4 regions of the Acidovorax sp. NN32 genome follow, and region 3 is predicted to be linked to each of the others. Evidence: predicted binding sites of a transcription regulator. Region 3 holds the regulator's gene; each other region holds the start of a gene.
What was found. The regulator sigma-54, encoded in region 3, starts transcription at its own class of promoters, with help from an activator protein. The targets are predictions, from matches to a motif close to TGGCANGNAANCTGCTTT.
Positions count from the first base shown of each region.

Region 1 (8,023 bases), 730 kb from region 3:
TACGACCGCGCGGACCATCCAGCTCGTCGCCCAGCAGCTGGTAGGTGGGGCAGGTGGCGGTGCAAAAGCCGCAGTGCACGCATTTGCGCAGGATGGATTCGGCCTCCAAGCCATCGGCGCGGGCGCGGTATTCAGGGGAGAGCTGGGTTTGCATGGTGCATGCCTGGGCGAAGAGACAAAAAAGATCAGGGCCGATTCAGCGCGGCGCGGTCGGTGGGTCCAAGGGCGCTTCCAGCGCCAGCGGCTTGCGCAAGGGGTTGCGCAGCCTTGCGCGGTCGGCCCACAGCGGGGGCAGCGACAGGGCCAGCAGCACCAGCGCCAGCGGCACCACAAACACAAAGCCCACATGCTTGAAGCCCGCCGCGCCTGCAATACCGCCCACCAAAAACATGGCGACGAGCCCGGCAAACAGCCGCAGCCGGGCCTGGTTGGCGCGCACTTGTGATTCGGGCGCGGTACCGGTGCGGTTCCAGTAGAGCATCTTGCCCATCTCGATGCCCAGGTCGGTCACCACGCCCGTCATGTGGGTGGTGCGGATCTGCGACGACGACATCTTGGTCACCGTGGCGTTCTGCAGGCCCATGATGAAGGAGAGCAGCAACACCGCCAGCGGCACGGCAAACGGTGTGGGCCAGGTGAGCGTGATGGCCCCCACCAGGCCGAACAGCAGCATGAGCACGGACTCCAGCACCAGCGGCAGCGCAAAGGTGCTGCGCAGCTTGCGCTGGCGCGCCCAGTTGATCATGATGGCCGTGGTGCCTGCGCCCGACATGAAGGCCCACAGCGCACCGATGGCACCCAGCACGATCTTCATCTGGCCCAGTACCAGGTTGTCGGCCAGCGAGGACAAAAAGCCGGTCATGTGCGAGGTGTACAGGTGCACCACCAGAAAGCCCCCTGCATTGACGGCCCCCGCATTGAACGCCAGCAGCAGGCCCAGCACCCGGTTGCTGGCGACCGTGCGGCGGTTTCCGGTGAGGTGGCGAAGGCGTCGCATGGCCAAGGTGACGGTGAAAACGGTGGTGGTGATGGAACTGACCCCGCCTACCAGGCCCGCGCCATGCGGCCGGGGTTGAAGATGCCAGCCGGGTCAAAGCTGTGTTTGAGCCGGGCGTGGATGTGTTCCAGCGCCTTGGACTGAAGGTCAAATGTGCCACTGGCGCTTGTCCCACCTGCGCTAGCAGCTACAAAAATAGAAGCATTTCCACCCACAGCCCGAGCGGCTTCGCGCAGGGCGTCGCCTGTGGATTCGGGCGCTTGCACCCAGCGCAGCGCGCCATGCCACTCGACCAGCGGCTGCGCGCCGCCCGGCAAGCTCAGCACCGGGGCTGTGGCGGGCACGGACAGGCGCCACAGGGCGTGGCCGGGCTGTGCAGCACGTGCGGTGAACCAGGGCAGGGTCTGCTCGCGGCAGGCCGTCCAGTCGGCAGCCACCGTGGCGTTGTCCATGCGCGTGCCACCCACCGTTTTGCAGGCGGCCTCGACCGCCGCCACGGCGCCGCGCAGGCGCACATAGAGCGTGCCCACGCCACCGTCTTGCACCCAGCAGCTGGCGTTCAGGGGCAGCGGCTGGCCGCCCCAGGCGTGCAGCTTGCGCAATGCGTCGGCCTGGTTGATGTCGTCAAACCGCAGCGTGGCCTCGCCGGGCGCCACGGGCAGCACCTTGAGGCTGACCTCGGTCAGCAAACCCAGCGTGCCCCAGGCACCGGCCATGAGGCGGGACACGTCATACCCCGCCACGTTTTTCATGACCTGGCCGCCAAAAGTCAGCAGCTCGGCTTTGCCGTTGAGCAGGGTCACGCCCAGAAGATAGTCGCGCACAGCCCCTACGCTGGCGCGGGCGGGGCCTGAGAGGCCTGCCGCGACCATGCCGCCCACGGTGGCGGCATCCGAGGAGGCCTTGGCGAAATGCGGGGGCTCAAAAGGCAGGCATTGGCCTTGTTCGGCCAGCGCGGCCTCCAACTCGGCCAACGGGGTGCCCGCCCGCACGGTGACAACCAGCTCGCTCGGCTCGTAGCTCACGATGCCGCGCAGCACCCGCGTGTCGAGCACTTCACCATGCAGTGCCAGGCCATGAAAATCCTTGGTGCCCCCGCCACGGATGCGCAAGGGGGTCTGGTCGGCGGCGGCGGTGCGCACACGTTCGGTGATCTGGGCAAGGGCGAGGTCCATGCCTTGCATCGTAGCGGCAGCCATGTCCGGTGCTACACCCGCAGTGCGTGAATTTTTTGAACAGGGCGCGTGCAAAGGACTCGGGCCTGCGGGCAAGTTGTCTGGGGGAACCTGCCTTGGCAACCCTGCCAAAGCCAACAGCGAGCCCCCCACCGGTACGAAAAAAACCCGCCGTTGCCGGCGGGCTCAACAACCAGAGGAGTGACTCGCTTGTTCTTGTTGCGACGCTGCGGTGCCACCAGACACCGCAGCGCGTGGGGTGCAGGCGGATCAGCGGTTGTACGCTGTCTCGCCGTGCGAAGTGATGTCCAGGCCTTCGCGTTCGTCTTCTTCCGTGACACGCAGGCCCACCGTGAGGTCAACGATCTTGTAGGCGACGAAGGAGACCACACCCGACCACACGATGGTCAGCAGCACAGCCTTGGCTTGTGTCCAGACTTGCGCGGCGATGGAGTAGTCGGCCGATGTCACCATCGTTGCCGTCACCCAGTCGGCCACGTAGCCAGGGCCACCCAGGCCAGGGGCGTTGAACACGCCGGTCAGCAGGGCACCCACGATACCGCCGATGCCGTGCACGCCGAACACGTCGAGCGAGTCGTCCGCACCCAGCAGCTTCTTGAGACCGTTGACACCCCACAGGCAGGCAAAACCGCCCACCAGGCCGATCACCAGGGCGCCGCCGATACCGACGTTGCCAGCGGCAGGCGTGATGGCCACGAGGCCGGCCACGGCACCCGATGCTGCACCCAGCATCGAAGCCTTGCCACGCATCAGCGCTTCACCGATGCACCATGCCAGCACGGCAGCGGCGGTGGCCACCAGCGTGTTGATGAAGGCCAGGGCGGCAAAGCCGTTGGCTTCCAGGGCAGAGCCGGCGTTGAAACCGAACCAGCCCACCCACAGCAGCGAGGCACCGACCATGGTCAGCGTCAGGCTGTGAGGCGCCATGGCTTCCTTGCCGTAGCCGATGCGCTTGCCCACCATGAACGCGCCCACCAGGCCCGCCACAGCGGCGTTGATGTGCACCACGGTGCCGCCAGCGAAGTCCAGAGCACCCCACTGCCAGATCTGGCCAGCCTTGCCGGTCATGGCGTCGGCCACTTCCTTGGAGGCGTAGGCATCAGGGCCCATCCAGAACCACACCATGTGGGCAATGGGCAGGTAGCTGAAGGTGAACCACAGCACCATGAACATCATGACGGCGCTGAACTTGATGCGCTCTGCGAACGCACCGACGATCAGGGCGCAGGTGATGCCGGCGAACGTGGCCTGGAAGGCGGCGAACACCACTTCAGGGATCACGACACCCTTGCTGAACGTAGCCGCGTTGGCAAACGTGCCTGCGGCGTTGTCCCAGATGCCTTTCATGAACAGGCGGTCGAAGCCACCGATGAACGCGCCGCCTTCGGTGAAGGCCAGGCTGTAGCCGTAGATGAACCACAGCACCACGATCATCGAGAACGTGACCATCACCTGCATGAGCACGGACAGCATGTTCTTGCTGCGCACCAGGCCACCGTAGAACAGCGCCAGGCCGGGCAGGACCATCAGGATCACGAGGATGGTGGAGGTCATCATCCAGGCGGTGTCACCCTTGTTGGGGACGGGAGCGGGTGCCTCGGCGGCAGCTGCGGGAGCGGCGGCTGCTGCCGCTGCGGGGGCTGCGGCAGCAGCAGGAGCCGGGGCTTCTGCGGCAGCAGCGGGCGCGGCAGCAGCCGGCTCGGAGGCGGCGGGCGCCTGTGCCAGGGACAAGTTGCCCATGGTCAGCAGACCCAGCCCCAGAATGAAGGAAGCAAGCAGTTTTTTCATGGCGTTTCTCTTCTTGGATGTAGTACGGCCGCGCCCTTACAGCGCTTCCTTGCCGGTTTCGCCAGTGCGGATGCGCACCACCTGCTCCAGGTGGGTCACGAAGATCTTGCCGTCGCCGATCTTGCCGGTGCGGGCGGCGCTCTCGATGGACTCGATCACGCGGTCCACGAGGTCGTCCGCCACAGCGGCTTCGATCTTGACCTTGGGCAGGAAGTCAACCACGTATTCCGCGCCGCGGTACAGCTCGGTGTGGCCCTTCTGGCGGCCAAAGCCCTTGACCTCAGTGACCGTGATGCCTTGCACGCCGATGTCCGAAAGCGCTTCACGCACCTCGTCCAGCTTGAAGGGCTTGATGATGGCTGTCACCATTTTCATTTTGGTTCCTCCGACATGGGCGCAGCAAGCGCCCATTGAGACTTGCTTACAGGGTTTTGGTGAGCGTGACGATCACGCGCGACTTGTTGACGTGGCCGAAGAAGGCCTTCTTGTTTGCACCCACCACGGCAGCGCCCAGCGACAGGCCACCGCCGAAGTCGTAGGCACCGCCCACGCTGTAGTCCATGTAGTTGGGCACGCCCAGGTCCTTGATGTCGCTGGCAAAGCGCGTGAAGCCGACCGAGGCCTTCACCGTCACGCTGGGGGCAACTTCCTGCGCAAACGCGAAGTTCAGGTAGCCGGTGTTGCGGCCCTTCAGGCCCGAGCCAGCCTTGGCGCCGGCAAAGCCGAAGTAGTCCTTGGAGATGGTGTGCGAATACTTGGCAGTGAAGGGGCCCATGGTGGCCGCGCCATACAGCTCGGTGGTGTTGCCGTTGCTGTTGCCAGGGTAGATGTAGGTCAGGGCGCCCACGTCCAGGTCGGCGCCGCCAGCCTTGAACTTGTAGCCGCCGTACAGGTCGGATTCGAGCGAGTTGTTGGCAAGCCAGTCCACGCTGGAGTTCCAGTTGCCCACGTACCAGCCGGTGTCGCCGAAGGCGTAGTCAAAACCGCCTTGCAGTGCAGGCTTGACCGCTTTGGACTTGGAAACGTCCTGGTCCTGGCCACGGAACTTGTAGTTGGTGGTCAGGCTGACATTGCCGGTGAGCTGGGCACTGGCCAGCATGGGAAGGGTTGCAACAAGGGCAACGCCCAGGGTCTTGATGATGGCGCGGGTCATGTTTCCTCCGGTTGGACAAAGTAGGGACAAGCGTTTTAAGCACGGACCGTGCCACGCCAGTGCAACCATTGCATCGCCTTCACATCGCCGTTGCGTTGCGTTACACCGATCCCCAAGTACAGTGACGGTGTGCGCGCGGACCATGCTGCACCTTGTTGGTGCACTACACAACAGGGCCGCGCTAAAAAACCATAAAACGCACCCATCTGGGGAGAAACCGCTTCATGAGTCTTGCTTTGGTGCAAAGCCGCGCCCTTCTGGGGCTGCAGGCGCCTTCTGTCACCGTCGAAGTGCATCTGGCCAATGGTTTGCCCAGCTTCACTCTGGTGGGCCTCGCCGAGGTGGAGGTCAAGGAGGCCCGCGAACGGGTGCGCTCGGCGCTGCAGAACGCGGGGCTGGAGTTCCCGCATAACAAGCGCATCACGGTAAACCTGGCACCAGCCGATCTGCCCAAGGACTCGGGCCGGTTTGATCTGCCGATTGCGCTGGGCATCCTCGCCGCCAGCGGGCAGGTGGACGCAAGCCGTCTTGCGGGCTATGAGTTTGCGGGCGAGCTGTCGCTGTCTGGCGAATTGCGCCCTGTGCGCGGCGCGCTGGCCACCAGCCTGGCGCTGCAGACCCAGCAGATCACCGCGCAACTGGTGCTGCCCCCCGGCAGCGCTGAAGAGGCCGCCCTGGTGCCCGCCGCGCAGGTGGTGCGCGCACGGCATCTTCTGGATGTGGTGCGCGCCTTCCTGCCGCCGGGCAGCGTGGCTGCGGGCGATGCCGACGTGGCCAACGACGGCTGGACCCGCCTGCTGGCCACCCCCATGGCGGCGAGCACAGCAGGCCCCGACATGTGCGACGTGAAAGGCCAGGCCAGCGCCAAGCGCGCGCTGGAGATTGCTGCCGCTGGCGGGCACAGCGTGCTCATGGCCGGGCCGCCGGGGTCGGGCAAGTCGATGCTGGCGCTGCGGTTTGCGGGGCTGCTGCCCGCGATGACCGTGGACGAGGCGCTGGAGAGCGCCGCCATTGCCAGCCTGGCCGGGCGCTTTCGCACCGACCAGTGGGGCCACAGGCCCACAGCCGCGCCACACCACACCGCCAGCGCAGTGGCCCTGGTGGGCGGCGGATCACCCCCCAGGCCCGGCGAAATTTCGTTGGCGCACAACGGAATCTTGTTTCTGGACGAACTGCCCGAGTTTCCGCGTGCTGCCCTGGAGGCCCTGCGCGAACCGCTGGAGACAGGACATATCACCATCTCCAGAGCGGCGCAGAGTGCGGATTTCCCCGCCCGGTTCCAGATGATCGCGGCCATGAACCCCTGCCCATGCGGCTACCTGGGCTCCACCCAGCGCGCGTGCCGCTGCACGCCCGACCAGGTGAACCGCTACCAGGCCAAGCTCAGCGGCCCGCTGCTGGACCGCATTGACCTGCATGTGGAGGTGCCCGCCCTGCCCGCCGACCAACTGGTGCAGGCTCCCGCGGGCGAAGCGAGCGAGGCGATCCGCGAACGCGTGGCGCAGGCCCGCGCCGTGGCACTGGCGCGGCAAGGCAAGACCAACCAGGCGCTGCAGGGCCAGGAGATCGACACCCACCTGCACCTGCAGGATGCCGCCGCCAAATTCCTCAACACCGCCGCCGCCCGCCTGGGCTGGTCGGCCCGCAGCACGCACCGTGCGCTGAAGGTGGCGCGCACCATTGCCGACCTGGCGGGTGCACCCTCGACCGAAGTGGGCCATGTGGCCGAGGCCGTGCAATACCGGCGCGTGTTGCGCAGCCCCGTCTGAGAGCCACAGGCGCCGATGCTGCACCGTGTGTGTCGCCTGCCACACATCAACTACTATAATTATGATAGCAATAGATATCCGTCAAATAAGCGCTAGCGTCTGATTTGAATCAAATTTCCGCGCAACCTGCTGCCAACCCCCGCCCACCCCCCGCCACAATCACCCCATGTCCAGCGTTCGCCCCACCAAAAAGACCACCGCCTCCATGGTTCCAGCCAACCCGGCGCCCGCACCCGAATCGGTGGATACCGGTTTTCTGCGCACCCTGGTGGGCTACAACGCGCGGCGCGCGTCGCTGGCCGTGATCGAGGTGTTCATGGAGCGCATGGCGGTGTACCGCCTCAAGGTGGTGGATTTCTCGGTGCTGTCGCTGGTAGCGCACAACCCGGGCGTGACCTCGCGCCAGCTGTGCGTGACGCTGGGCGTGTTGCCGCCCAATCTGGTGGGCCTGATTGCGGCGCTGGAGCGGCGCGGGCTGATCGAGCGCCGCCCCCACCCCAGCGACGGCCGCGCCATGGGCCTGCACCTGACGCCCGCCGGTGTGGAGCTGACGGCCCAGGCCGAGCAGACCGCCGCACAGCTGGAGGTGGACGCCACCGCAGGCCTCACGGCCGCCGAGCGCAAGACGCTGATCCGCCTGCTGCAAAAGGTCTACGCCCGCGACGGGGCCTGACAAAAAAAGGGGCGCTGCAGCCAGCGCCCCTTGGTCTTTGGTTTTGTGCCCGGCTTAGGGCCGCTTCTGCGCCCCGTTTATTGGCCTGCGGCCGCCGGTGCCACCGCGTCAGACTTCGCGGCCATGGCCGCAGCCAGTCCGCCCCACTTTTCGTGGAACAGGCCCGCGTCCATGGTCTTCACATTGCGCATGATCGGCTTGAAGCCCATGTGCGCCAGCACGTCGCGCTCCAGGTCAATGCCGGGCGCAATCTCGGTCAGCTCCAGCCCTTCGGTGGTCAGGTGGAACACGGCGCGCTCGGTGACGAAAAGCACGTTCTGCTCCCGCTGGGCAGCATCCAGCCCGTTGAAGGTGATCTGCTCGACCTTCTCGATGAACTTGCGCGAGCGGCCTTCCCTGACGATGGTGAGCTGGCCGTCGGCCACCTTCACCTCCAGGCCACCCGCC
Region 1 is NZ_CP199679.1:317,446-325,468, reverse strand. It holds gene glcF (glycolate oxidase subunit GlcF) at 1-154, opposite strand, end outside; gene ACT89O_RS01490 (YoaK family protein) at 197-997, opposite strand; gene glcE (glycolate oxidase subunit GlcE) at 1,045-2,181, opposite strand; gene amt (ammonium transporter) at 2,443-3,981, opposite strand; gene glnK (P-II family nitrogen regulator) at 4,018-4,356, opposite strand; gene ACT89O_RS01470 (TorF family putative porin) at 4,403-5,134, opposite strand; gene ACT89O_RS01465 (YifB family Mg chelatase-like AAA ATPase) at 5,359-6,903, shown strand; gene ACT89O_RS01460 (MarR family winged helix-turn-helix transcriptional regulator) at 7,070-7,576, shown strand; gene ACT89O_RS01455 (acyl CoA:acetate/3-ketoacid CoA transferase) at 7,654-8,023, opposite strand, start outside.
Region 1: ACT89O_RS01470 (TorF family putative porin) is a predicted target of sigma-54. The motif match lies at 5,171-5,188, and genes of this name have one in related genera.

Region 2 (8,023 bases), 1.3 Mb from region 3:
CCTCCACGCGGTCAAGAAGGTATGCTTGTCGGCATGGGACTTTTGCTTGATTCTTTCTGGCGTGCTGCGGCCTATTGCCTCCGGCCCCGCGTCATGGCCCTGTCCGTTTTGCCGTTGCTGCTGATGGTGGGGCTGGCGTTGGGGCTGGGCTATTTTTATTGGGACGGAGCCGTGCAGGGCATGCGCGCGCTGCTGGATGCCTCTCCGCTTCTGGCCAGCTTCTGGAATTGGCTGCAAGGGTGGGGGTTGGGTGATGTCACCTCCGTCGTGGCGCCCCTCATGGTGGTTTTGGCGGTGGCTCCGGCTTTGGTGGTGGTCTCGCTGCTGGTGGTCGCGGTCCTCATGACCCCCGCATTGGTGGCGTTGGTGGCGGATCGGCGTTTCCCTGTGCTGGAGCGCAAGAAGGGTGGCTCCTTCATCGCCAGCGTGGCTTGGTCGGTCAGCTCCACCGTGCTGGCATTGATTGCCTTGGTGGTGTCGGTGCCCCTGTGGCTGGTGCCACCCCTGGTGCTCATCCTGCCCCCCTTGATCTGGGGGTGGCTGACCTACCGCGTGATGGTGTTTGATGCGCTGGCTGACCATGCCAGCAAGGAAGAGCGGCAAGAGATTTTCCGCCGCCACCGCAGCAGCCTGCTGGGAATTGGCATTCTCACCGGCTACCTCGGGGCGGCGCCCAGCATCGTGTGGGCCTCAGGCGTGGTCTTTGCTGCGGCTTTTTTCATTCTGGTGCCGCTTGCGATCTGGATCTACACCCTGGTTTTTGCGTTCTCTTCCCTCTGGTTCACCCACTATTGCCTGGCAGCCCTGGAGCGCTTGCGCGCAGAGGGCACAGGGGTAACACCCGTTGAAGTGTCTACACCGAAGGCTGCAGACGCGGGGGAGCCCGCGCATTCCGCGCTGCCGCCTGCGGCGTCGCCCACTGCTGTTCTTTCTGCCCCCCCATCTCCTGCCAACGGAAGCCCTGCACCATGATCCCATCTTTCGGTCTGATCATCGTGGGTGATGAAATCCTGTCTGGCAAGCGTGCCGACAAGCACATGCCCAAGGTCATTGAACTGCTGTCAGCGCGAGGGCTTTCGCTGACCTACGCCGACTACGTGGGCGACAACCCGGACCGCATCACGGCCACGCTGCAGCGCGCTTTTGCGTCAGGTGACGTGGTGTTTTCCTGCGGTGGCATTGGCGCAACGCCAGACGACCACACCCGCCAATGCGCCGCGCGTGCCCTGGGCCGGGACCTGGTACTACACCCCGACGCTGAGGCTCTGATCCGCGAGCGCATGCAGGACGTGGCCCAGGAGCAGGGTGTGACGTATGAGCCGGACCGTCCCGACAACGTGCACCGGCTCAACATGGGGGTGTTTCCGGCAGGTGCCCACATCATTCCCAACCCTTACAACAAGATCCCCGGGTTCAGCTGCGAGGGCGGTCGTGGAGGGGCCGTGCATTTTGTTCCTGGATTCCCTGTCATGGCCTGGCCGATGATCGAGTGGGTGCTGGACCAGCACTACGCAGCGTTGTTCAACCGCACGCCACAGACCGAGCAGTCGGTGGTGGTCTATGGGGCCATGGAAGCGGCTTTGACGCCCCTCATGGAGCGCATCGAAAAAACGCACCCGAACGTTCGGGTGTTCAGTTTGCCCAGCGTGGATCATCCACAATACGGGCGGCATATTGAACTGGGTGTCAAAGGTCCTGCTCCCCTCGTTCCCGCTGCATGGCAGGACCTGAAACGGGGGTTGCACGAGTTTGGTGCAAATTGTGGCCCTGAATTGGTGCGCAGCTTGTGATGCCCTGTGTTGATAGTAGGTTTGCACTAAATTGGTGCGGTTCGGCGGGTGCTCCCTCGGCCTGCAGTCCTTAGTGCTCCTTCATAGTGCGGCGGCTGCACCCAGCTGGCACGCAAACTGCTTTTATTTCGGTAAATTCCTTTTTTCAACAAGCGCTTTATCCAGGAGAACCTGATGGCCAAGACCGTTGCAGACGTGATGAAGATGGTGAAGGAGAACGAAGTCAAGTTCGTTGACTTCCGTTTCACCGATACCCGTGGCAAGGAACAGCACGTGACAGTGCCTGTGTCCCACTTCGACGAAGACAAGTTCACGTCCGGCCATGCATTTGATGGCTCCTCGGTAGCCGGCTGGAAGGGCATTGAAGCCTCGGACATGCAACTCATGCCCGACCCCAGCACCGCCAACATCGACCCCTTCTTTGAAGAAACCACACTGTTCCTGCAGTGCGATGTGATCGAACCCGGTGACGGCAAGGCCTACGACCGCGATCCACGTTCCATCGCCAAGCGCGCTGAAGCCTACCTCAAGGCTTCCGGCCTGGGCGACACGGCGTTCTTCGGCCCAGAGCCAGAATTCTTCATCTTCGACGGCGTGCGTTGGTCCAACGAACCCGGCAAGGTCATGTTCGAGATCGAAGAGTACGAAGCCCCCTGGAACTCGGGCGCCAAGCTCGAAGGTGGCAACCGTGGCCACCGTCCCACCGTCAAGGGCGGCTACTTCCCAGTGCCTCCCGTCGACAGCACGCAAGACATGCGCGCTGAGATGTCCCTGATCCTCGAATCCCTGGGCATCCCGGTCGAAGTGTTCCACCACGAAGTGGCGGGCGCTGGCCAGAACGAAATCGGTACGCGTTTCAGCACGCTGGTCGAGCGCGCCGACTGGACGCAGGTCCTGAAGTACGTGGTTTGGAACGTGGCCAACGCCTACGGCAAGACCGCCACCTTCATGCCCAAGCCCTATGCTGGCGACAACGGCTCGGGCATGCACGTGCACCAGTCCATCTGGAAGGACGGCAAGAACCTGTTCGCAGGCGATGGCTATGCTGGCCTGAGCGACTTTGCGCTGTACTACATCGGCGGCATCATCAAGCACGCACGTGCCCTGAACGCCATCACCAACCCCGGCACCAACTCCTACAAGCGCCTGGTGCCTGGCTTTGAAGCCCCTGTGAAGCTGGCCTACTCGGCCCGCAACCGCTCGGCCTCGATCCGCATTCCTTACGTGGCCAACCCCAAGGGCCGCCGCATCGAAGCGCGTTTCCCCGATCCATCGGCCAATCCTTACCTGTGCTTCTCGGCACTGATGATGGCGGGTCTGGATGGCGTGGAAAACAAGATCCATCCCGGCGAAGCCGCCACGAAGGATCTGTACCATCTGCCACCCGAGGAAGACAAGCTGGTGCCCACCGTGTGCCACAGCCTGGACCAAGCGCTCGAGTATCTGGACAAGGACCGTGGTTTCCTTACCAAGGGTGGCGTCTTTACCGACTCCATGCTGGATGCCTACATCGAACTCAAGATGGGCGAAGTCACGCGTTTCCGCATGGCGCCTCACCCTGTCGAGTACGACATGTACTACTCCCTGTAATCGCCTGCCTGCAGGTCATTACCCTCAAAAAGGCGGCCCCGGCCGCCTTTTTTTATTGCGCTCAAGGATCGGGTTTCGCTGAAACGGAACCACTGGCTGGCCCGTTGCATCCTTGTACAAAGCCCTGTGCGGGGCTGCTGGTGTTGGATTGGCGATGTGTGGCGATTGGGGGATACTCCCCGAACCCCTGCATGGCAGTGCGAGGAAACCGAATGAAGAAAACGCTCATCACCCTGTTACTGATCGCCGCGACGGCTCCCGCCGCATGGGCGCAAGACCGCATCTACCGTTGCGGCAACGAATACACCAACAACGCCCAGCAGGCCAAGGAGCGCGGCTGCAAGCTGGTTGAGGGAGGCAACGTCACCGTGGTCCAGGGCACCCGACCTGCAGGCGCCGCAACGGCAGCGCCAGCGACGGGAACCGGGGCTGGTGCGGGCACAGCTCCCGCCGCATCTCCCCCGTCTGCACCCCGTGTCGCCACCAACGACCAGAAGGCCCGCGATGCCGATGCCCGTGCCATCCTCGAATCCGAGTTGCGCAAGGCCGAGGCGCGCCATGCCGAGCTGGTGAAGGAATACAACGGTGGCGCGCCGGAGCGCAACGCGCTCGACCTGCGCAACCCGCAGCGCTACATGGAGCGCACGGCAGAACTTAAGGCCAGCGTCGCCCGCAGCGAAAGCGATATCGCAGGCATCAAGCGCGAAATCGCCCGTCTTCCGGCCAACTGAATCTCTTTCCCTCGTTTGGCACGCGTGTGAGTTCCTCACTCTTCACAGAAGCCCCTTCCTCCGACACGGGGCGCTTTCATTCGCTGGACCTGATGTCCACCCTGGTGGCGGTGCTGCGCGCCGATGGCGCCGTGCAATTCGCCAATGCAGCGCTGGAGAACGCGCTCGGCCTCTCGCGCCGCACCCTGGAGGGGGTGGACTTCTCCACCTTCTTCACCGACCCCGCCTTGCTACAGACCGCATTGGCGGGCGCGCGGGGCAAGGACTTCGCGGCCCTGCGGTATGAAGCCAGCCTCAAGCGCCAGCACCAGGACCCGGTGCCCGTGCATGTGAGTGTGGCCGATGCCGAGCAGGTCGGCGAAATCCTGGTGGAGCTGTGGCCGCTGGAGCAGCAGGCCCGCCAGGACCGCGAGGAGCGCCTGCTGGACCAGGCCCAGGCCAACAAGGAGTTGATCCGCAACCTGGCCCACGAGATCAAGAACCCGCTGGGCGGGATTCGCGGCGCTGCGCAACTGCTGGAGATGGAGCTTGAAAGCCGCGAGCTGACCGAGTACACCCAGGTCATCATCCACGAGGCCGACCGCTTGCAAAGCCTGGTAGATCGGCTGCTGGCACCCCATCGCCATCCCCACCTGGTGGGTGACGTCAATATTCATGAGGTGTGCGAGCGCGTGCGGTCTCTGGTGCTGGTGGAGTACCCCCAGGGCCTCAAGGTGCTGCGCGACTACGACACCTCGATCCCTGAGTTCCGGGGCGACCGCGCCCAGCTCATCCAGGCGCTGCTGAACATCGTGCAGAACGCAGCCCAGGCGCTGACCGAGCGCATCGCAGAGGGTGAGGCGACGATCACACTGCGCACCCGTGTTGCGAGACAAGTAACGTTTGGTCGCCAGCGCTATCGGCTGGCACTGGAATTGCATGTCATCGACAACGGACCGGGCGTGCCCGACGCGATCAAGGAGCGGATTTTTTACCCTCTGGTGTCGGGTCGGGACGGCGGGTCAGGGCTGGGGCTCACGTTGGCGCAAACCTTCGTGCAACGCCACCACGGGTTGATCGAATGCGACAGCGCGCCGGGTCGCACCGACTTCCGTATCCTGATTCCCTTGCCTTAAAAAAACGCATGACGGTCCCTGACACGCAACTACAGGGAAGGTAAGAAAAACATATGAAGCCGATCTGGATAGTAGATGACGACCCCTCGATCCGCTTCGTCCTCGAAAAGGCGCTGGCCCGCGAGAACCTGCCTACGCGCAGCTTCACGCACCCCCGCGAAGTGCTGGACGCGCTGGCTGACATCACCCCCGGCGACCCGGCGCGGCAGGGCCCTCAGGTCCTGGTGAGCGACATTCGCATGCCTGGCGGCTCCGGCCTGCAGCTGCTGGAAAAAGTGCGCGAACTGCAGCCAGGCCTGCCCGTCATCATCATGACGGCGTACTCCGACCTGGACAGCGCCGTGTCGGCCTTCCAGCGCGGCGCGTTCGAGTACCTGCCCAAGCCATTTGACCTGCCCAAGGCGGTGGAGCTCATCCGCCGCGCGGTCGAAGAAAGCCAGCGCGAGGAAGTGACCGAAGAGCGCCAGGCCGAAGCCCCGGAGATGCTCGGCCAGGCACCCGCCATGCAGGACGTGTTCCGCGCCATCGGCCGCTTGAGCCAAAGCCAGGTCACTGTGCTCATCACCGGCGAATCGGGCTCGGGCAAGGAGCTCGTGGCACGCGCGCTGCACAAGCACTCGCCGGTCGCAGACGGACCTTTTGTCGCCATCAACACGGCGGCCATCCCCAAGGACCTGCTCGAATCTGAACTCTTCGGCCACGAGCGCGGCGCCTTCACCGGCGCACAGACGCAGCGGCGCGGCCGCTTCGAGCAGGCCGAGGGCGGCACGCTGTTCCTCGATGAAATCGGCGACATGCCGTTCGACCTTCAGACGCGCCTGCTGCGTGTGCTTTCAGACGGCCAGTTCTACCGTGTGGGCGGCCATGCGGCCGTGAAGGCCCATGTGCGCGTGATCGCTGCCACCCACCAGGACCTGGAGCGGCGCGTGAAGGAGGGGGGCTTCCGCGAAGACTTGTTCCACCGCCTCAACGTCATCCGCCTGCGCCTGCCCGCGCTGCGCGAGCGGCACGAGGACGTGCCCGTGCTCACTCGCCATTTCCTGCAGCAAAGCGCGCGGCAACTGGGCGTGGAGCCCAAGCGCATTGCCGACTCGGCCATCGCACGGCTGGAGCAGTTCGCCTTTCCGGGCAATGTGCGCCAGCTGGAGAACATCTGCCACTGGCTCACGGTGATGGCGCCCGCCCAGGTCATCTCGCTGCAGGATCTGCCGCCCGAAGTGCTGGAAGCGCCCCTTTACCAACCCGCTCCCCGACCCGGCAGTGATCCGTCTGCGACGGTAGCTGCCGTGCACGCCGTTGCTGCCCCAATGCCAACCCCTGCGCCAGCGGTGGAGCTGGTGGGAGGGCTGCCACAACCTGCCACTGTCGCCACGCAGCCCCTGGTGGGCGGTCTTGCGGCCTCTGCCACCCCGGCGCTGGGCGCTACGCCCCACTGGCCCGCCGAGGCGCAGATGGCGACGGGTTCGGGCGGCATAGCTGCCACCGTTGGCACTGCGGCGACCTGGGAGCAGGCGCTGGAGACCGAGGCGCAGAAGCTGCTTGCGGGCGGCCAGCCCGAAGTGTGGGACGCCCTTACGCGGCGGTTCGAATCGCGCCTGATCCGCACCGCGCTCACGGCCACCCATGGGCGCCGCATGGAAGCCGCGCAGCGCCTGGGCATTGGTCGCAACACCATCACACGCAAGATCCAGGAGCTGGGCCTGGATGCGCCCGATGAGGCATAAAAATAGCCTCTAGCGCTTGATGGTAAAGCGTTAAATGCTATAAATTTTGTAGTGCTTGAAGTGGGTCTGTTTTGGCGGATGCCGGGGCAGGCACACCTCCCAATGTCCTACAAGCAGGCCCTCCTTGGGCCGACCCAGCCCTCCGGGAGTGACTTCAACAATGAAGGCACTGTCAACCAACCGGAGAGCTTCTATGTCGGATTTCAACGATGCCAACCGTGACCCTTTGACCAATGAACCGGGTTCCCATCCCGTCGGAACCGGGGTCGGTGCTGCCCTGGGCGGCGCCGCTGCGGGTGCCGCAGCAGGCGCCTTTGGCGGCCCGGTCGGCGCAGCCATTGGCGGCGTGGCCGGTGCGGTAGCCGGCGGCCTGGCGGGCAAGGCTGCCGCCGAGGCGGTCAACCCCACCGAGGAAGATGCCTACTGGCGCGAAAGCTTCCACCGCGAGCCGTATTACGTGGGTGGTCGCACCTACGAACAGTACCGCCCTGCCTACGAACTGGGCTGGTCGTCGGTGGGCCGCTATGAAGGCGATTTTGAGGCGGTGGAACCCCGCCTGGCCGATGACTGGCGGGCGCGCCATTCGGACGGCCTGGCCTGGACGGATGCCCGCCCCGCCGCCCGCGCCGCCTGGGAACGGGTCTCGCGCTCCAGCCTGAACGACGACCGCCCCATGGATGTCGTGGACAACGAAGACGTGGTGGATGTGCTCAACGACCTGCTGGAGTCGTCCCGCGATGGCGAATACGGCTTCACCGCCTGCGCCGAGCATGCCGACTCTGCCCAGCTCAAGAGCGTGTTCCAGCGCCATGCGCGCGAATGTGCGGCCGCCGCTGTCGAACTGGAGCACGAGGTACGTCGCCTGGGGGGCGAGCCTGCTTCGGGCGGCACCGTGGCTGGCGCGCTGCACCGCGGCTGGGTGTCCGTGAAATCCGCCCTGTCGGTGCACGACGACAAAGCCGTGCTGCAGGAATGCGAACGCGGCGAGGACGCTGCCGTGGCCCGTTACCGCAAGGCCCTGAAGGCCGCCCTGCCGCTGGATGTGCGGGCCCTGGTAGAGCGCCAGTCGCAGG
Region 2 is NZ_CP199679.1:3,560,097-3,568,119, reverse strand. It holds gene ACT89O_RS16480 (EI24 domain-containing protein) at 34-972, shown strand; gene ACT89O_RS16475 (competence/damage-inducible protein A) at 969-1,790, shown strand; gene glnA (type I glutamate--ammonia ligase) at 1,965-3,380, shown strand; gene ACT89O_RS16465 (hypothetical protein) at 3,593-4,111, shown strand; gene glnL (nitrogen regulation protein NR(II)) at 4,204-5,226, shown strand; gene ntrC (nitrogen regulation protein NR(I)) at 5,280-6,950, shown strand; gene ACT89O_RS16450 (ferritin-like domain-containing protein) at 7,144-8,023, shown strand, end outside.
Region 2: glnA (type I glutamate--ammonia ligase) is a predicted target of sigma-54. The motif match lies at 1,897-1,914, and genes of this name have one in related genera.

Region 3 (8,023 bases):
CTGTCAGGGAGAGAAGCTTGTTCATAGGGGCTCCAGTAGAGTGTGGCATCTGACGCAACCTGCGTCGGATTGCCCGATTACAACGTATGCCCTGGAGACGGGGCTGACACGCCGCAGGCCAGGCCATGATTCTTTACGATCTGTTGCGTACTGGCTGCGCAGGGCTGCTTTGGCGGTGCTGGCGGCATGCTCGGTGAGCGCCCCGGCCCGGCCCCGTAAAATCCGCCGATGCTCACAGCCAAAAATGAATTGCTCGCTGCGCTTACAGCCGAGCTGGAAGTCCTGTCCCCTGGCGCTGGCGCCAAGGCGGCGTTTGAATCCCCCAAGGTGGCGGCCCATGGCGACTTCGCCTGCACCGCCGCCATGCAACTGGCCAAGCCGCTCAAGCTCAATCCCCGCGCCTTGGGTGAACAGCTCAAGGCCGCACTGGAGGCCACGCCCGCCTTCACCCGCTGGGTGGATGCCATTGAAATCGCCGGACCGGGCTTTCTGAACATCCGCTTGAAGCCAGCCGCCAAGCAGGAAGTCGTGCGCGAGGTGCTGGCCGCTGGCGAGCGTTTCGGCTATCAACCCGACAACGGCCAGCGCGTGCTGGTCGAGTTTGTCTCGGCCAACCCCACCGGCCCCCTGCACGTGGGCCACGGCCGCCAAGCTGCTTTAGGCGATGCCATCTGCAACCTGTTCAGCACCCAGGGCTGGAACGTGCACCGCGAGTTTTATTACAACGATGCTGGTGTGCAGATCGATACGCTGACCAAGAGCACGCAGCTGCGCGCCAAGGGCTTCAAGCCCGGCGACGACTGCTGGCCCACCGACAGCGACAACCCGCTGGCCAAGAACTTCTACAACGGTGACTACATCGCCGACATTGCCGAGGCCTTCAAGGCCAAGGCTACGGTGAAGGCCGACGACCGCGAGTTCACGGCCAACGGCGACGTAGAGGACTACGACAACATCCGCCAGTTCGCCGTGGCCTACCTGCGCAACGAGCAGGACAAGGACCTGCAGGCGTTCAACCTGCACTTTGACGAGTACTACCTGGAGTCCAGCCTGTACACCAGCGGCCGCGTCGAGGCCACGGTGAACAAGCTCGTCGCCAATGGCAAGACCTACGAGCAAGATGGCGCGCTGTGGCTGAAAAGCACGGACTACGGCGACGACAAGGACCGCGTCATGCGCAAGCAGGACGGCTCCTTCACCTACTTCGTGCCCGATGTGGCGTACCACATCGCCAAGTGGGAGCGTGGCTTCACGAAGGTCGTCAACATCCAGGGCACGGATCACCACGGCACCATTGCCCGCGTGCGCGCGGGCTTGCAAGCGGCCGACGTGGGCATTCCGCAGGGCTACCCCGACTATGTGCTGCACACGATGGTGCGTGTGGTCAAGGGCGGTGAAGAGGTCAAGATCAGCAAGCGCGCAGGCAGCTATGTCACGCTGCGCGACCTGATCGAATGGACCAGCAAGGACGCCGTGCGTTTCTTCTTGCTCTCCCGCAAGCCCGATACCGAGTACACCTTCGACGTGGACCTGGCCGTGGCGCAGAACAACGACAACCCCGTGTACTACGTGCAGTACGCGCATGCCCGCATCCAGTCGGTGCTGCGCGCGTGGCAAGAGGCTGGCGGTGGCAACGTGGCTTCGCTGCACGACGTTGATCTGTCGGCTCTCGAAGGCCCACAGGCCCAGGCGCTGATGCTGCAGCTGGCCAAGTACCCCGAAATGCTCACGGCTGCGGCCGACGGCGAAGCCCCGCACGATGTGACCTTCTACCTGCGCGACCTTGCCGCCAGCTACCACAGCTACTACGACGCCGAGCGCATCCTGGTGGATGACGAGGCCGTGAAGAATGCCCGCCTGGCGCTGGTCGCCGCCACCGCGCAGGTATTGCACAATGGCCTGGCCGTGCTGGGCGTGTCGGCTCCAGCCAGAATGTAAGCAGTCACTATGAAGAAACAACAGACGGGCGGGACCATCGTCGGCTTTATCGTTGGGGTCATCGTGGGCCTGGGCGCTGCCTTGGCTGTGGCGGTGTACGTGACCAAGGTGCCGGTGCCCTTCCTCAACAAGGGCAATGGCCGGGGCGTGGACATGGACGCCGCCGAGACCCAGAAGAACAAGAACTGGGATCCCAATTCGCCTTTGTATGGCAAGAACCCGGCTCGCCCGGCAGCCCCGCCCGCTGTGGCTGCCTCGGCGCCCACCCCGGCCGCGCCGGATGCTCGGGCTGTGGCATCGGCGCCTGCACCCAAGCCCGCTGCCAGCAAGCCCGAGGCCAAGGCTGAAACCAAGCCCGGCGCCGACCCGCTGGGCGATCTGGCCGTGGCCAAGGCTGCTGCCAAGGGCAATCTGGACCCGTTCGACTACTTTGTCCAGGCCGGGGCTTTCCGCACCCAGGCGGACGCCGATGCGCAGCGCGCCAAGCTGGCCATGCTGGGCTGGGAGGCCCGCGTGAGCGAGCGTGAGCAAAATGGCCGGGCGGTGTTCCGCGTGCGTGTGGGGCCGTTCACCAAACGCGACGACGCCGAGCAGCTCAAGGAGAAGCTCGATGGCGCCGGTCTGGAGTCGGCGCTGGTGCGCGTGCAGCGCTGACGCGCCAGACTTCGGGTGGCTGAACTTTTTGCGGGGGCATGGCTCACATCCCCCAGACCTGTAACAGGAGAGTCTTTGTCATGAAACGCCGTGAGTTTTCTTTGTCCGCCGCCTCGGCGGTTGCCGCTTCCGCCCTGACGTTGCCAGTGGCCACCCCCGCGCTGGCTCAGGCCCGCCAGTTCAAGGAGGGCAAGGACTTCCGGCGGCTGGACAAGCCGGTAGCGCCCGACGCGCCTGCGGGCAAGGTCGATGTGATCGAGTTCTTCTGGTACAGCTGCCCCCACTGCAACGCCTTTGAACCCGCGCTCGACGCCTGGGTCAAGGCCGCCCCCAAGGACCTCTCCGTCCGTCGTATGCCCGTGGCCTTCAACGCGAGCTTTGTGCCCCAGCAAAAGTTGTACTACGCCCTGGAAGGCATGGGCAAGCTCGAAGCCCTGCACGCCAAGGTGTTCCGCGCCATCCATGTGGAAAAGCAGAAGCTGGCCAAGGACGACGAAATTTTTGCCTGGGTGGCCCAACAGGGTGTGGACGCCACCAAGTTCAAGGAAATCTACACCTCGTTCAGCGTGTCCAACCAAGTTCGCCGTGCTTCGCAACTGCAGGACGCCTACGGTGTGGAGGGCGTGCCCTCGATGGGTGTGGCGGGCAAGTTCTACACCGATGGCACCATGGCGGGCAGCATGCAAAACGTGCTGCAGGTGGTGGAACATTTGGCGACAGTGGCCCGCAAAGGCTGACGGTTTTCGCCCGGCCGCCGGTTCCCATTGGCAAAAGCCCGCACATGCGGGCTTTTTTCATGGAGGAACGCGACGGGGTGGCTACAATGATTGCAAGATTCGTGCCCTATGAACCATCGCCTCCTTCCGATCCTCCTGCTCGCGGCCCTGGCCTGCACCTTCGGTGTGGCCCATGCCGAAAAGGCCGACCGCGCCAAGCCCATGAACATCGAGGCGGACGCTTTGCGCCACGATGAGCTCAAGCAAACCAGCGTGTTCTCTGGCCGCGTGGTCATGACCAAGGGCTCCATCGTGCTGCGTGGCGCGCGGCTGGATGTGCGTCAGGATGCCGATGGCTACCAGTACGGTGTGGTCACGGCAGAGCCTGGCAAGCGCGCCTTCTTCCGGCAAAAGCGCGACACCCTGCCGGGAGCACCCGACGAGTTCATCGAAGGCGAGAGCGAAGTCATCGAGTACGACGGCAAGGCCGACAACGTGCGCTTCATCACCCGTGCCGAGTTGCGCCGCTACCGGGGCGCTGTGCTCAGCGACGAGATCACCGGCGCCGTGATTGTCTACAACAACCTGACCGACGTGTTCTCCGTGGACGGAAAGCGCACCGCCACCAACGCTGCGGGCGATGCCCCCGCGCCGGGCAGCCGCGTGCGCGCCGTGCTGGCCCCCAAAGATCCACCGCCCGCTGCGGCGGCCCCCGAGGCGGCGTCCCCGGCCTCAGCCCCGGCGCTGCGCCCCAGCAACAGCCTTGGCGGCGGCGCCAAGTGAGTGGGCCCGCTGTGAGTACCGGTCCTGACACTCAGGCGGGCAGCCGCCTGGGGCCTGATTCCCAGGCGGGCAGCCGCCTGGAGGTGCAGCACCTGGCGAAGTCTTATGGCAGCCGCAAGGTCGTCAAGGACGTTTCGCTGGTCGTGCAAAAAGGTGAGGTCGTGGGGCTGCTCGGCCCCAACGGCGCGGGCAAGACCACCTCGTTCTACATGATCGTGGGCCTGGTGCGCAGCGACGAGGGAGACATCCGCATCGACGGCCAATCGGTGGCCCACATGCCCATCCACCGGCGCTCGCGCCTGGGCCTGTCGTACCTGCCTCAGGAAGCCTCGATCTTTCGCAAACTCACGGTCGAAGAGAACGTGCGCGCCGTGCTGGAACTGCAGCGTGGTGATGACGGTCAGCCGCTCTCGCGCGACGCCATCGAGGAGCGCCTGACGGCCCTGCTCCAGGAGCTGCGCGTGGACCACCTGCGCGCCTCGCCCGCCATGGCCCTGTCCGGCGGCGAGCGCCGCCGCGTCGAGATTGCCCGGGCCCTGGCCACACAACCGCGTTTCATCCTGCTGGACGAGCCCTTTGCCGGCATCGACCCCATTGCCGTGATCGAGATCCAGCGCATCATCGGCTTCCTGAAGGCGCGGGGCATCGGCGTGCTCATCACCGACCACAATGTGCGCGAAACCCTGGGCATCTGCGACCACGCCTTCATCATCAGCGATGGCCGCGTGCTCGCGCAGGGCACGCCGTCCGAGATCGTGGACAACGCCGAGGTACGACGTGTTTACCTTGGCGAACACTTCAGGATGTAGACATGGCCCCCACGCTTGTCACTTCGTGTACTGCGCTGCCCCCCGAAGGGGCCTTCACGCCTTGGGGCGGCCCGGCGGCGCTCAATCAATGAAGCCTGGACTCTCGCTGCGCGTCTCGCAGCATCTTGCATTGACCCCCCAGCTTCAGCAGTCCATTCGGCTGCTGCAGTTGTCCACGCTCGAACTCTCGCAGGAAGTCGAGCAGATGCTCGACGAAAACCCGTTCCTCGAACGCAATGCCGACGAAGCTCCGCGCGAGGAGTTTGGCCTGGAAGCCGCCGACACGCCCGCGCAGCCCGATGAGTACAGCGCCGATGATGCTATATTTTCAGGAGCTAGCAGCGCAAGCAGCACAAGCGCTGAAGGCCAAAATGATGCTGAAACGCCGAGTGCTGGCGCTGACGAGCCTGACTGGAGCGGTGACGGCACGGTAGAAATGGCGCCCAACGACGCGGAGTGGGGCGGGGATGCGCCCGCCCGCAACCGCAACGACTCCGAAGGCGACGAGGCCGACGCCACCGAGCTGGCCCGTTCGCATGAATCGCTGACCGCCTTTTTGCACCGTCAGGCACTGGCGCTGCGCTTGTCAGAGATTGACCGCGCAGCGCTGCGTTTTCTCATTGAATCGCTCAACGACGACGGCTACCTCGAAGAGTCGCTGGAAGAGCTGGCTATCAGCCTGGCCGGGCCGGACGACCTGGAGCAGATTGAAGAGCTGGTGCACCGCTTCACCGTGGCCCAGCGCCTGCTGCAAAGCCTGGAGCCCACCGGCGTGGGCGCGCGCAACCTGGCCGAATGCCTGACGCTGCAGCTCACGGCGCTGGCTGCCGACGAGGACAGCGATGCTGACCCCGACACGGTGCAGACCGCGCTGCGCATTTGTCAGCAGCCGCTGGAGATGCTGGCCCGCCGCGACATCCGCCGCCTGACGCAGCTGTGTGGCGACGGCGAAGAGCGCACTCGCGCCGCCATGGCGCTGATCGCTCGCCTGGAGCCCCGCCCCGGCCGTCGCTTTGCCGACGTGGAGCGCAACATCATCATTCCCGATGTCATCGTGCGCAAAGCCGGGCGTGCCAATGGACGCGATGGCCAGCACAACTTCATCGTCAGCCTCAACCCCGATGTGATGCCGCGCCTGCGCGTGCACGACATCTATGCTGGCGCCCTGCGCGGCCACAAGGGCGGCGAGGGTCACCAGGGCATGCAGCAGCGCCTGCAGGAGGCGCGCTGGTTCATCAAGAACATCCAGCAGCGCTTTGACACCATCCTGCGCGTCTCGCGCGCCATCGTGGAGCGGCAAAAAAGCTTCTTCACCCACGGCGAGTTGGCCATGCGCCCGCTGGTGCTGCGCGACATCGCCGACGAACTGGGCCTGCACGAATCCACCATCAGCCGCGTGACCACCGCCAAATACATGGCTACGCCAATTGGCACGTATGAGCTGAAGTACTTCTTTGGCTCCGGCCTTGGCACCGAGACCGGCGGCAACGCATCTAGCACCGCCGTGCGCGCCCTCATCAAGCAGTTTGTGGCCGCAGAAAGCCCCGCCAAGCCGCTGTCCGACAGCCAGATCGCTGAGATGCTCAAGGAACAGGGCATCGAGTGCGCACGCCGCACCGTGGCCAAGTACCGCGAAGCGCTCAAGATCGCGCCGGCCAACCTGCGCAAGGCGCTGTAGGTACCCCGGTTGGGGGCGCATGGCTCGCCCTGTTTGAATTTTTCGTTTTTCTATCCGCCACCCCACCATGGCCCGCATCGTCTTCGACCTCCCCCCGCACTTCGGCTTTGCCACCGAGCTGCAGATCTACATCAGCCACGTCAACCAGGGCGGGCACCTGGACAACGCGCAACTGCTGAGCCTGGTCTCTGAAGCGCGGGTGCGCTTCTTCCAGTCGCTGGGCTACCCCGAGGCCGACGTGGGCGGGCTGTCCATCGTGGTCGGCGACATCGTGGCGCAGTACAAGTCCGAAGGTTTCCATGGCGAGACCATGCGCGTGGAGATGGCGCCTGCGGACTTCAACCGCTATGGGTTTGACCTGGTCTTTTGCATGACCGAGAAGACCTCAGGCCGCGAGGTGGCGCGCGGCAAGATCGGCATCGTCTTCATCGGCAAGGCCGACCGCAAGGTGGCGCCGATCCCCGAATCCATCCGCCAATTGCTGCTGGCCCGCGCGGGAACGCCGGATTCCCACGCATTGTCTGAGCGCGTATCCTCCCCATCGACATGAACCAACTCCAACTTTTTCTCCCCTGCGCCGCTGGTGTGGAGGGCTTTCTGGCCGACGAGGTGCATGGCATCACCGGCCTCACGGGGCAAGACCTGCTGGTCGGCCGCGGCGGCGTGCTGCTGCGCGCCTCGTGGCGCGAGGCGCTGCTGCTCAACCTGCACAGCCGCCTGGCCCAGCGCGTGCTGGTGCAGCTGGCGCACCGCCCGTACCGCTCCGAGAACGATCTCTATGCCATGGCCAGCGACGTGGCCTGGGAAATCTGGTTCACCACGCGCCAGACCTTCAAGGTCGAGGTGACGGCCCAGCACAGCCCGCTGCAGAGCCTCAACTTCGCAGGTCTCAAGGTCAAAGACGCAGTGGCCGACCGCTTTCGCGCCAAAAGCGGCGTGCGGCCCGACGTGAACACCCAGTGGCCCGATGTGCGCATCCACCTGCACCTGACCACCGACGAGGCCACGATCTACATCGACACCTCGGGCGAGCCGCTGTTCAAACGCGGCTGGCGCGAGGACAAGGGCGATGCGCCACTGAAAGAAACCCTGGCCGCCGCCATGATCGCCGCCAGCGGCTGGGACCCGCATGGCGACAACCCCCAGCCGCTGTACGACCCCTGCTGCGGCAGCGGCACCATCGTGATCGAGGCCGCGCAGATCGCCTGCCGCATCCCGGCGGGCATGCTGCGGCGTTTTGCGTTCGAGAAGCTGCTGCCGTTCCAGGCCCATGTCTGGGATGCTATTAAAAACGAAGCTGAAAGCGCAATACAGACAAGCGCTGTGCCCCTGTTTGGCAGTGATGTGGCCTTCCGCATGGTCGACTTTGCGCAGCGCAATGCTGAGCGCGCAGGCGTGGCCGAGGCCGTGCAGCTGCGCGGCGGCGACGCCCTGCAGCGCATGCC
Region 3 is NZ_CP199679.1:4,902,058-4,910,080, reverse strand. It holds gene ACT89O_RS22725 (PsiF family protein) at 1-25, opposite strand, end outside; gene argS (arginine--tRNA ligase) at 229-1,938, shown strand; gene ACT89O_RS22715 (SPOR domain-containing protein) at 1,948-2,592, shown strand; gene ACT89O_RS22710 (thiol:disulfide interchange protein DsbA/DsbL) at 2,673-3,329, shown strand; gene lptA (lipopolysaccharide transport periplasmic protein LptA) at 3,438-4,091, shown strand; gene lptB (LPS export ABC transporter ATP-binding protein) at 4,103-4,900, shown strand; gene ACT89O_RS22695 (RNA polymerase factor sigma-54) at 4,989-6,578, shown strand; gene ACT89O_RS22690 (acyl-CoA thioesterase) at 6,646-7,128, shown strand; gene ACT89O_RS22685 (THUMP domain-containing class I SAM-dependent RNA methyltransferase) at 7,125-8,023, shown strand, end outside.

Region 4 (8,023 bases), 2.1 Mb from region 3:
GTGGGCGGCCCACGCGGTTTCCAGCTTGGTGTACGTTTCGCGGATGGTGGGCGAGGGCGCATAGGCCTTGAGTTCCACCAGCTGGCGCTCGAACAGCGCGATGGACTGCTCCATCACCTGGCGTGCCGTGGGCGTGTCGGCCTTGTGGGCCAGGGCCAGCCAGGCCTTGCCCACACGCTGGCTCAGCATGCGCTGGCGCCCAGCCTTGTTGATGGCGTCGTTGAGGTCGGTGACCTGGGCGTGGGCGCTGCCCAGCGGGGCGAGGGCGCTGCACGCAGCGGCGCAGCTGGCGGCGGTCAAAAGGGTTCTGCGGTGCATGGTGGGTGTCTCTCCGGACTTGGGGCGATCAGGCGCTCAAGGGCGCGAACTGGCGTGTGTCCACGGCCGCCTTGTCAAAGTCGAACCAGGGATCGGGCTCGCCGTCCAGCGCAAACTGCAGCTGCTCCCACAGCGCCTTGCGGCCTTCGTGGTCTTCCAAAATGCGCTTCTTCACATAGTCCAGGCCCACACGGTTCACGTAGTGCACGGTGCGCTCCAGGTACCAGCCTTCCTGGCGGTACAGCTCGCAAAACGCGCCGGTGTACTCCAGCACTTCCTCGGCGGTTTTGAGCTTGGTGAAGAAGTGCGCCACCTCGGTCTTGATGCCGCCGTTGCCAGCCACATACATCTCCCAGCCGCTGTCCACGCCGATGATGCCCACGTCCTTGATGCCCGCCTCGGCGCAGTTGCGGGGGCAGCCGCTCACCGCAAACTTCACCTTGTGCGGTGCATACATGCGCCACATGGCGCGCTCCAGATCCTTGCCCATCTGGGTGCTGTCTTGTGTGCCCATGCGGCACCACTCGCTGCCCACGCAGGTCTTCACGGTGCGCAGGGCCTTGGCGTAGGCATGGCCGCTGGGCATGCCGATGTCCTTCCACACGTTGACCAGGTCTTCCTTCTTCACGCCGAGCAGATCAATACGCTGGCCGCCCGTGACCTTGACGGTGGGGATCTTGTATTTGTCCACCGCATCGGCAATGCGGCGCAACTCATCGGCCGTGGTCTCCCCGCCCCACATGCGGGGGATCACGCTGTAGGTGCCGTCTTTCTGGATGTTGGCGTGGCTGCGTTCGTTGATGAAGCGGCTTTGCGGGTCGTCCTTGGCTTCTTTCGGCCAGGTGCTGATGAGGTAGTAATTGACCGCCGGGCGGCAGGTGGCGCAGCCGTTGGGCGTCTTCCATTCCATGAACTTGAACACCTCGGCAATGCTGACCAGCTTGCTGCCGCGGATCGCGTCACGCACGGCCTGGTGGCCGTGGTCGGTGCAGCCGCAGATGGCCTTGGTCTTGGGCGTGGCGCTGTAGTCGCCACCGGCGGTGAACATGATGATCTGTTCCACCAGCCCCGTGCACGAGCCACAGCTGGCGCTGGCCTTCGTATGCTTGCGTACTTCATCCAGTGTGAACAGGCCTTTGTCCTTGATGGCCTTGCAGATGGCGCCCTTGGTCACGCCGTTGCAGCCGCATACCTCGTCGCTGTCCTGCATGGCGGCAGCCTTGCTCTGGCCCTGGTGGCCGGTGTCGCCCAGGTGCGATTCGCCAAACATCAGCTTGTCGCGGATGTCAGTCACGCTGCGGCCATCGCGCAGCAGCTTGAAGTACCAGCTGCCGTCCACAGTGTCGCCATACAGGCAGGCGCCCACGAGCTTGTCGTCTTTGATGACGAGCTTTTTGTACACGCCACCGAAGGGGTCGCTCATCACGATCTCCTCGGTGTCGTCTCCTCCTTGAAAGTCTCCGGCCGAGAACAGGTCGATGCCCGTCACCTTGAGCTTGGTGGACGTGAGCGAGCCCTGGTAGCGGCCGATGCCGAATTCGGCCAAATGGTTGGCCAGCACCTTGCCCTGCTCGAACAGCGGGGCCACCAGGCCATAGGCAATGCCCCGGTGCGCGGCGCATTCGCCCACGGCGTAGATGCGGGCGTCGGTGGTGGTCTGCAGCGTGTCGCTCACCACGATGCCGCGGTTCACGTGCAGGCGCATCTTTTCGGCCAGGGCGGTGTTGGGGCGGATGCCCACGGCCATCACCACCAGGTCGGCGGGCACCTCGGTGCCGTCCTTGAACTTCACGCTGGCCACGCGGCCTTCGGCGTTGCCCACCAGCTCCTGCGTCTGCGCCTTCATCAAGAACTGCATGCCGCGCTCCTGCAGCGACTTTTGCAGCATCTTCCCGGCCACGTCGTCCAGCTGCCGTTCCATCAGCCAGTCGCCCACATGCACCACGCTCACTTGCATGCCGCGCTTCATCAGGCCGTTGGCGGCCTCCAGGCCCAGCAGGCCGCCGCCGATGACCACGGCATGCTTGTACGTGGCGGCCGCGTCGATCATGGCCTGTGTGTCGGCAATGTCGCGGTAGGCCAACACGCCCTGCAAGTCTTTGCCGGGGATGGGCAGGATGAAGGGGTTGGAGCCTGTGGCGAGGATCAGTCGGTCGTATTCGGCGGTGACCACCGTGCCATCCTTGCTGGTGGCGCTGACCACGCGGCGCACGCGGTCCACGTCAGTCACCGTAAAACCGGTGTGCAGCGTGATGTGATTGTCGGCATACCAGGACCAATCGTTCAGAATGATCTCGTCGATGGTCTGCTCGCCGGCCAGCACGGGCGAGAGCAGGATGCGGTTGTAGTTGGGGTGGGGCTCGGCCCCAAACACCGTGATGTCGTAAAGATCCGGGGCAATCTTGAGCAGCTCTTCCAGCGTGCGCACACCGGCCATGCCGTTTCCTACCATCACCAGCTTGAGCTTTTTCATCGTGACTCCGTCGGTTCTATCGCCTGGGCGATTCGAAAAACAAAAAAGGCGTCCACACGATGCCGTTTCGAATTCCTGTCGAAACCGCATGTGCGGACGCCTTCGTCCGGGCAATCCACCCCTGCGCCATTGCACGGGTGGATTGCGTGACCCTGTGGGGTCGTTGCTGGAGTTAAGCAATGCTTGTGCCAGTCGATTTGCACTGAGGTGGGGCGGCTTCTGGGGGTGTTTTGAGACCCGGGTGTGGGGGGTGGTGCAGTGCTGCCCCGGCTCTGCGCAGGCGCCACGGGGGTATGCCCTTGTCTGGCGCGGGGCGCACCACCTTGGGCACGGAACCTGCAAGGAGCTGGTGCATGACTTTTGAACTGGATTTCGGCCACACCTCGCAGGCCGGGCGCAAGGAGGTGAACGAAGACTTCGCCGCGCTCGTGTTGGGCCAGGGGCGCGACCGTGAGCGCGGAGCCATCGCGGCCATCGCCGACGGCGTGAGTACCGGCGGCAATGGCCGCGAGGCCGCCCAGACTTCAGTGAACACACTGGTGAACGACTATTTCGCCACGCCCGACACCTGGGACACCACGGTGGCGCTGGACCGCATCCTGTCCGCCCACAACGGCTGGCTCGCCTCCATGAACCGGCGCCGCCAGCCTGCGGTGGGGCTGACCACGCTGACCGCGCTGGTGCTGTGTGGCCAGTCGTACACGCTGGCCCATGTGGGAGACACGCGCGCCTACCTGGTGCGCGAGGGCCGCCTGCAGCAGCTGACCACCGACCATGTCATGGCGCAGCACGATCTCAGGCACCAGCTCACCCGCGCCATGGGCCTGGACGACCACGTGGTGGTGGACTACAGCCAGGGCGAGCTGCGCAGCGGCGACCTGTTTGTGCTGCTGTCGGACGGCGTGCACGGCAGCATGCCCGAGCGCGAACTGCGCCAGCTGCTGCGCCAGGAGATACCGGCCCAGGCGCTCACCGACGAGCTGGTGCAGGTAGCCCTGCGCCGTGGCAGCAGCGACAACGTGACCGCGCTGGTGGTGCGGGTGCAGGGCGCGCTGGAGGCCACGCTGCAAGACGAATCGCGCCGCGCCCAGGACCTGCCCGTGCTGCCCCTGCTCAAGGTGGGCGACACCGTGGACGGCCTCACGGTGACAGCCATCGTGGCCGACAACGGCATCCACCGGCTGTACCAGGTGCGCGATGGAGCCACGCAGCGGCTGTATGCCCTCAAGACCCTGCTGCCCGCGCGCGCTCACGACGCCGAAGAACGCGCCACGCTGGCGCACGAGGCCTGGGTGGCGCGGCGCATGCAGTCGGGCCAGGCCGCCGCCCATCTGGCGCGGCTCAACGACTGGCCGGTGGGAGACGGCGGCTTTGGCGATGGCGTCGCAGCCAGCGCGTTTTACCTGCTGTACGACTGGCATTCCGGTGACACGCTGGGGCAGCGCCTGCGCCATCGCCAGCACCTGGCCGTGGGGCAGGCTGTGACGGTGACCGTGCAGGCCGCGCGCGTGCTGGGCTGGCTGCACCGCCAGGGCGTGGTGCACCGCGACATCAAGCCCGACAACCTGCACCTGGGCGACGACGGGGTGCTGCGTGTGCTGGACCTGGGCGTGGCCCTCTCAGGCCGCGAGCCCGAGGCCACCCGCCGCCTGCACGCCGGAACCCCCAGCTACATGAACCCGGAGCAGTGGCCGGGCTATGAAAAGGGCGGCGACCCCTCCGGTCAGTTGCCCGACGCGGGCAGCGACCTGTTTGCGCTGGGAGTCACGCTGTACCAGCTGCTCAGCCACGGGCGCCTGCCCTATGGCGAGGTGGTGCAGTACCAGCTGGGCCGCTACCACCGCGACCCGGTGCCCCCCAGCCGCCACAACCCGGGCGTGCCGATCTGGCTCGACCAGATTGCCCTGAAGGCCGTGGCCCGCAACCGCGCCCAGCGTTTTGAAACTGCCGAGGAACTGCTGCTGGCCCTGGAGCGCGGCGCCTCACGCCCCCTGTCGGCGACCGGGCCCCAGCCGCTGATGCAGCGCGATGCCACGGCCCTGTGGAAGATCGCTCTGGCCGTGAGCGTGCTGGTGAATGTGCTGTTGATTTATTGGCTGCTGTTTTTGCCGCGATGAGCTTTCGCGGCGATTTGCTATTAAAAACATAGCTTTTAGCGCTTATGAGATAAGCGCTGGGGCTTGTTTTGGTCAAAGACCGTGCATGCACGACGCCCATTGAGCGAGTGCCCTTTTGCTGGAAGTGTGGCGAGCGTTTGCGCGCTCACCGGCTACGCCGGTCATGCGCTGCGCGCACGTCCACCCTTCTCCGCCCACGTGCGCGTCCAGCGGATCTGCATCACCCGCAGTAGCACCAGCATGGCCAGCGCGCACACCGCAATGCCCACAAAGCCCCAGAGGTAGGTGCCGGTGTACTGGCGCGAGATGCCCATGCCATTGGGGATGAGGCCGCCGCCCAGCGCGCCGATCTCGCCGATCATCGAGCCTGCCACCGCCGTGGCCAATGGCCAGCGCAGCGGCACCAGCTGGAACAGGGCGCCGTTGCCCGCGCCCAGGGCCGCAAAACACACCAGGAACAGCAGCATGGTCACGGGCAGTGATTTTTCGGCCAAGCCACACAGCACCATGCTGGCGGCGGTGATGGCCAGCACGCCGGTCAGGGTGTTCACACCGCCCCAGTGGTCCGACAGCCAGCCACCAAACACGCGCAGGGCCGCGCCCAGGAATGCCGCCATCATTGTGAGTTGGCCGGCTGCCACCTTGCTCACGCCGAACTGGTCATAAAAGTAGCTGGGCAAGAAGGTAGTCAGGCCAATGAAGCCGCCAAAAGTCACGGCGTAGATCAGGCTGAAGGCCCAGCCGTCTTTTTCAAACAGGCAGGCGATGTGCTCACGGAAGCTGGCGTGGGGTGCCAGGTCGGGCGGCTCCTTGGCATACACCGCCATCACCAGCGCGGGTATCGCCACACTCACGGCAGCAAAGCCATACACGGCCTGCCAGCCAAATTTCTGCGCCAGCATGGGCGCGAGCAGGGCTGCCACCGCAGTGCCCACGTTGCCGGCGCCCACGATACCCATGGCCAGGCCTTTGTAGCGCGGCGGGAACGAGCCCGAGCCCAGTGACAGGGCCACCCCAAAGCTGGCACCCGCCACGCCCAGCAGGATGCCCATGGCGAGCAGGTCGTTGTACGAATGCACGAACAGGTAGCCATAGCCCATGGCCACAAAGATCCCCGCCATCTCGACCAGCGTGGCGTTCTTGCGACCGATGTACTGCGCCAGGATGCCCAGCGGAAACCGCATGAGGGCGCCCGCAAAGATGGGAATGGACAGCATCATGCCCATCTGCGTCGGCGTGAGCTGGAAGGCATCGCGGATGAACGGTGCCATGGCACCGTTGATCACCCAGACTGCGCACGAGAAACCGAAATACAGAAAGGACGACCACAGTGTTGGGGCGTGGCCGGACTTGAGAAATTCTCGAAATTGAAGCATGGCGATCTAGCGCAAAGAGGCTGCTGTGCTGCTGCAAGCACACCCACAACCGGGCAGAAAAACAAAAAGGCGCCAACACGGGCCGCGCGGGCTTGCTGGTTTGTTTGCAAGCCCCACACATCCCATGAAGACGCCAACGTCTTGTTCGCCCAATCCGCCGTTGCACCGGGCTGACACACGGCCAGCGTTGACCGTAGTGCTGAACATGCAAAGGATGTGCCAAGTTCTGGTGGCACTTGGTTTGAGTAAAAACGGCAGCTGGCGCTTGCGTATCGAGAGTTTTTTGCTATCAAATTTGAAGTTAAAATTGCCTGCCAGTCCAAGTTAGTGCAGCGTGCTCCGGTGTGATGCACTTTTTTGGCGCGATGCACCAATTTGGTGGCTGCAAACCAGCAGAGCCACTTAGGTGTTTCAAATCATAAAAATTCAACATAGGATGTATTCGGTTCATCCGTTGCCGTGTTGCCCGGTTCTGGGGTGACGAGGCATTCCCTGAGGAGGGTCCCCATGCGCGTCAATCTCCCGATCAGCACGCAGGAATATGCGTTCCCCAAAGGCCAGACCCTGGTGTCCACCACCGATCTCAAGGGCCGCATCCTGTACTGCAACCCGATGTTCATCGAGGTCAGCGGGTACGAGAAGGAAGAGCTGCTGGGCCAGCCCCACAACATCGTCAGACACCCCGACATGCCCGAGGAGGCCTACCGCGACATGTGGGAGACCATTGCCAGCGGCAACCCGTGGTCGGCCCCGGTCAAGAACCGGCGCAAGGACGGCACGTTCTACTGGGTGATGGCCAACGTCACCCCGCTCATGCAGGGCGACCAGCCCACGGGCTACATGTCCGTGCGCACCGAGGCCACCCGCGACCAGATACAGGCCGCCGACCAGCTCTACCGCCAGATGCAGGCCGAAAAACAGGCTGGAACCCTGGTGCACGTGCTGCGCGAGGGGCAGATCGTCAAGAACACGCTCTGGGGGCGCATGGCCCGCGCAGTGCAGCTCGGGCCGCTAGGCAAGATCATGCTGTGCACGCTGCTGCTGGTGTTCGCGTCGTGGGGGGCTGCGCTGCTGGGCGGGCACACCATGACCGTCGCAGCGGGCGCAGCCTGGCTGGGCGTGGTGCTGCTGGCCCTGGGCATGGCGGTGTACCTGCACCGGGCCACCGTGGCGCCGTTGTCGCAGATGCTGCGCTGGGCCAACCGCATGGCCGCAGGCGACCTTACCCAGAAGATTGCGGCGTCGCGCAGCGACACCGTGGGTCAACTGCAAAAGGCGCTGGCCCAACTCAATGTGAACCTGTTGTCCATCGTGCGCGATGCGCGCCAGGAGAGCGAACACATGCAGCTTTCCACCCGCGAGATCGCGCAGGGCAACCAGGACCTGTCGGAACGCACCGAAGCCCAGGCCAGCAATTTGGAGCAGACGGCGGCGTCGATGGAGGAAATCACCGGCACCGTCAAGCAGACGGCCGAATCGGCCCGCCAGGCCACCGTGCTGGCCACCCAGGCCACCCAGGTGGCTGAGCGCAGCAGCGAGGCCGTGGACGGCGTGGCCAGCACCATGAAGCAGATCCAGACTGCCTCCGGCCGCATCAGCGAGATCACCCAGCTCATCGACTCCATTGCGTTTCAGACCAATATCCTCGCGCTCAACGCCGCCGTGGAGGCCGCGCGTGCGGGTGAGCAGGGGCGCGGGTTTGCGGTGGTGGCCTCCGAGGTGCGCAGCCTGTCGCACCG
Region 4 is NZ_CP199679.1:1,731,861-1,739,883, forward strand. It holds gene ACT89O_RS07940 (type IV pili methyl-accepting chemotaxis transducer N-terminal domain-containing protein) at 1-318, opposite strand, end outside; gene nirB (nitrite reductase large subunit NirB) at 347-2,791, opposite strand; gene ACT89O_RS07950 (bifunctional protein-serine/threonine kinase/phosphatase) at 3,145-4,908, shown strand; gene ACT89O_RS07955 (MFS transporter) at 5,070-6,284, opposite strand; gene ACT89O_RS07960 (methyl-accepting chemotaxis protein) at 6,792-8,023, shown strand, end outside.
Region 4: nirB (nitrite reductase large subunit NirB) is a predicted target of sigma-54. The motif match lies at 2,965-2,982, and genes of this name have one in related genera.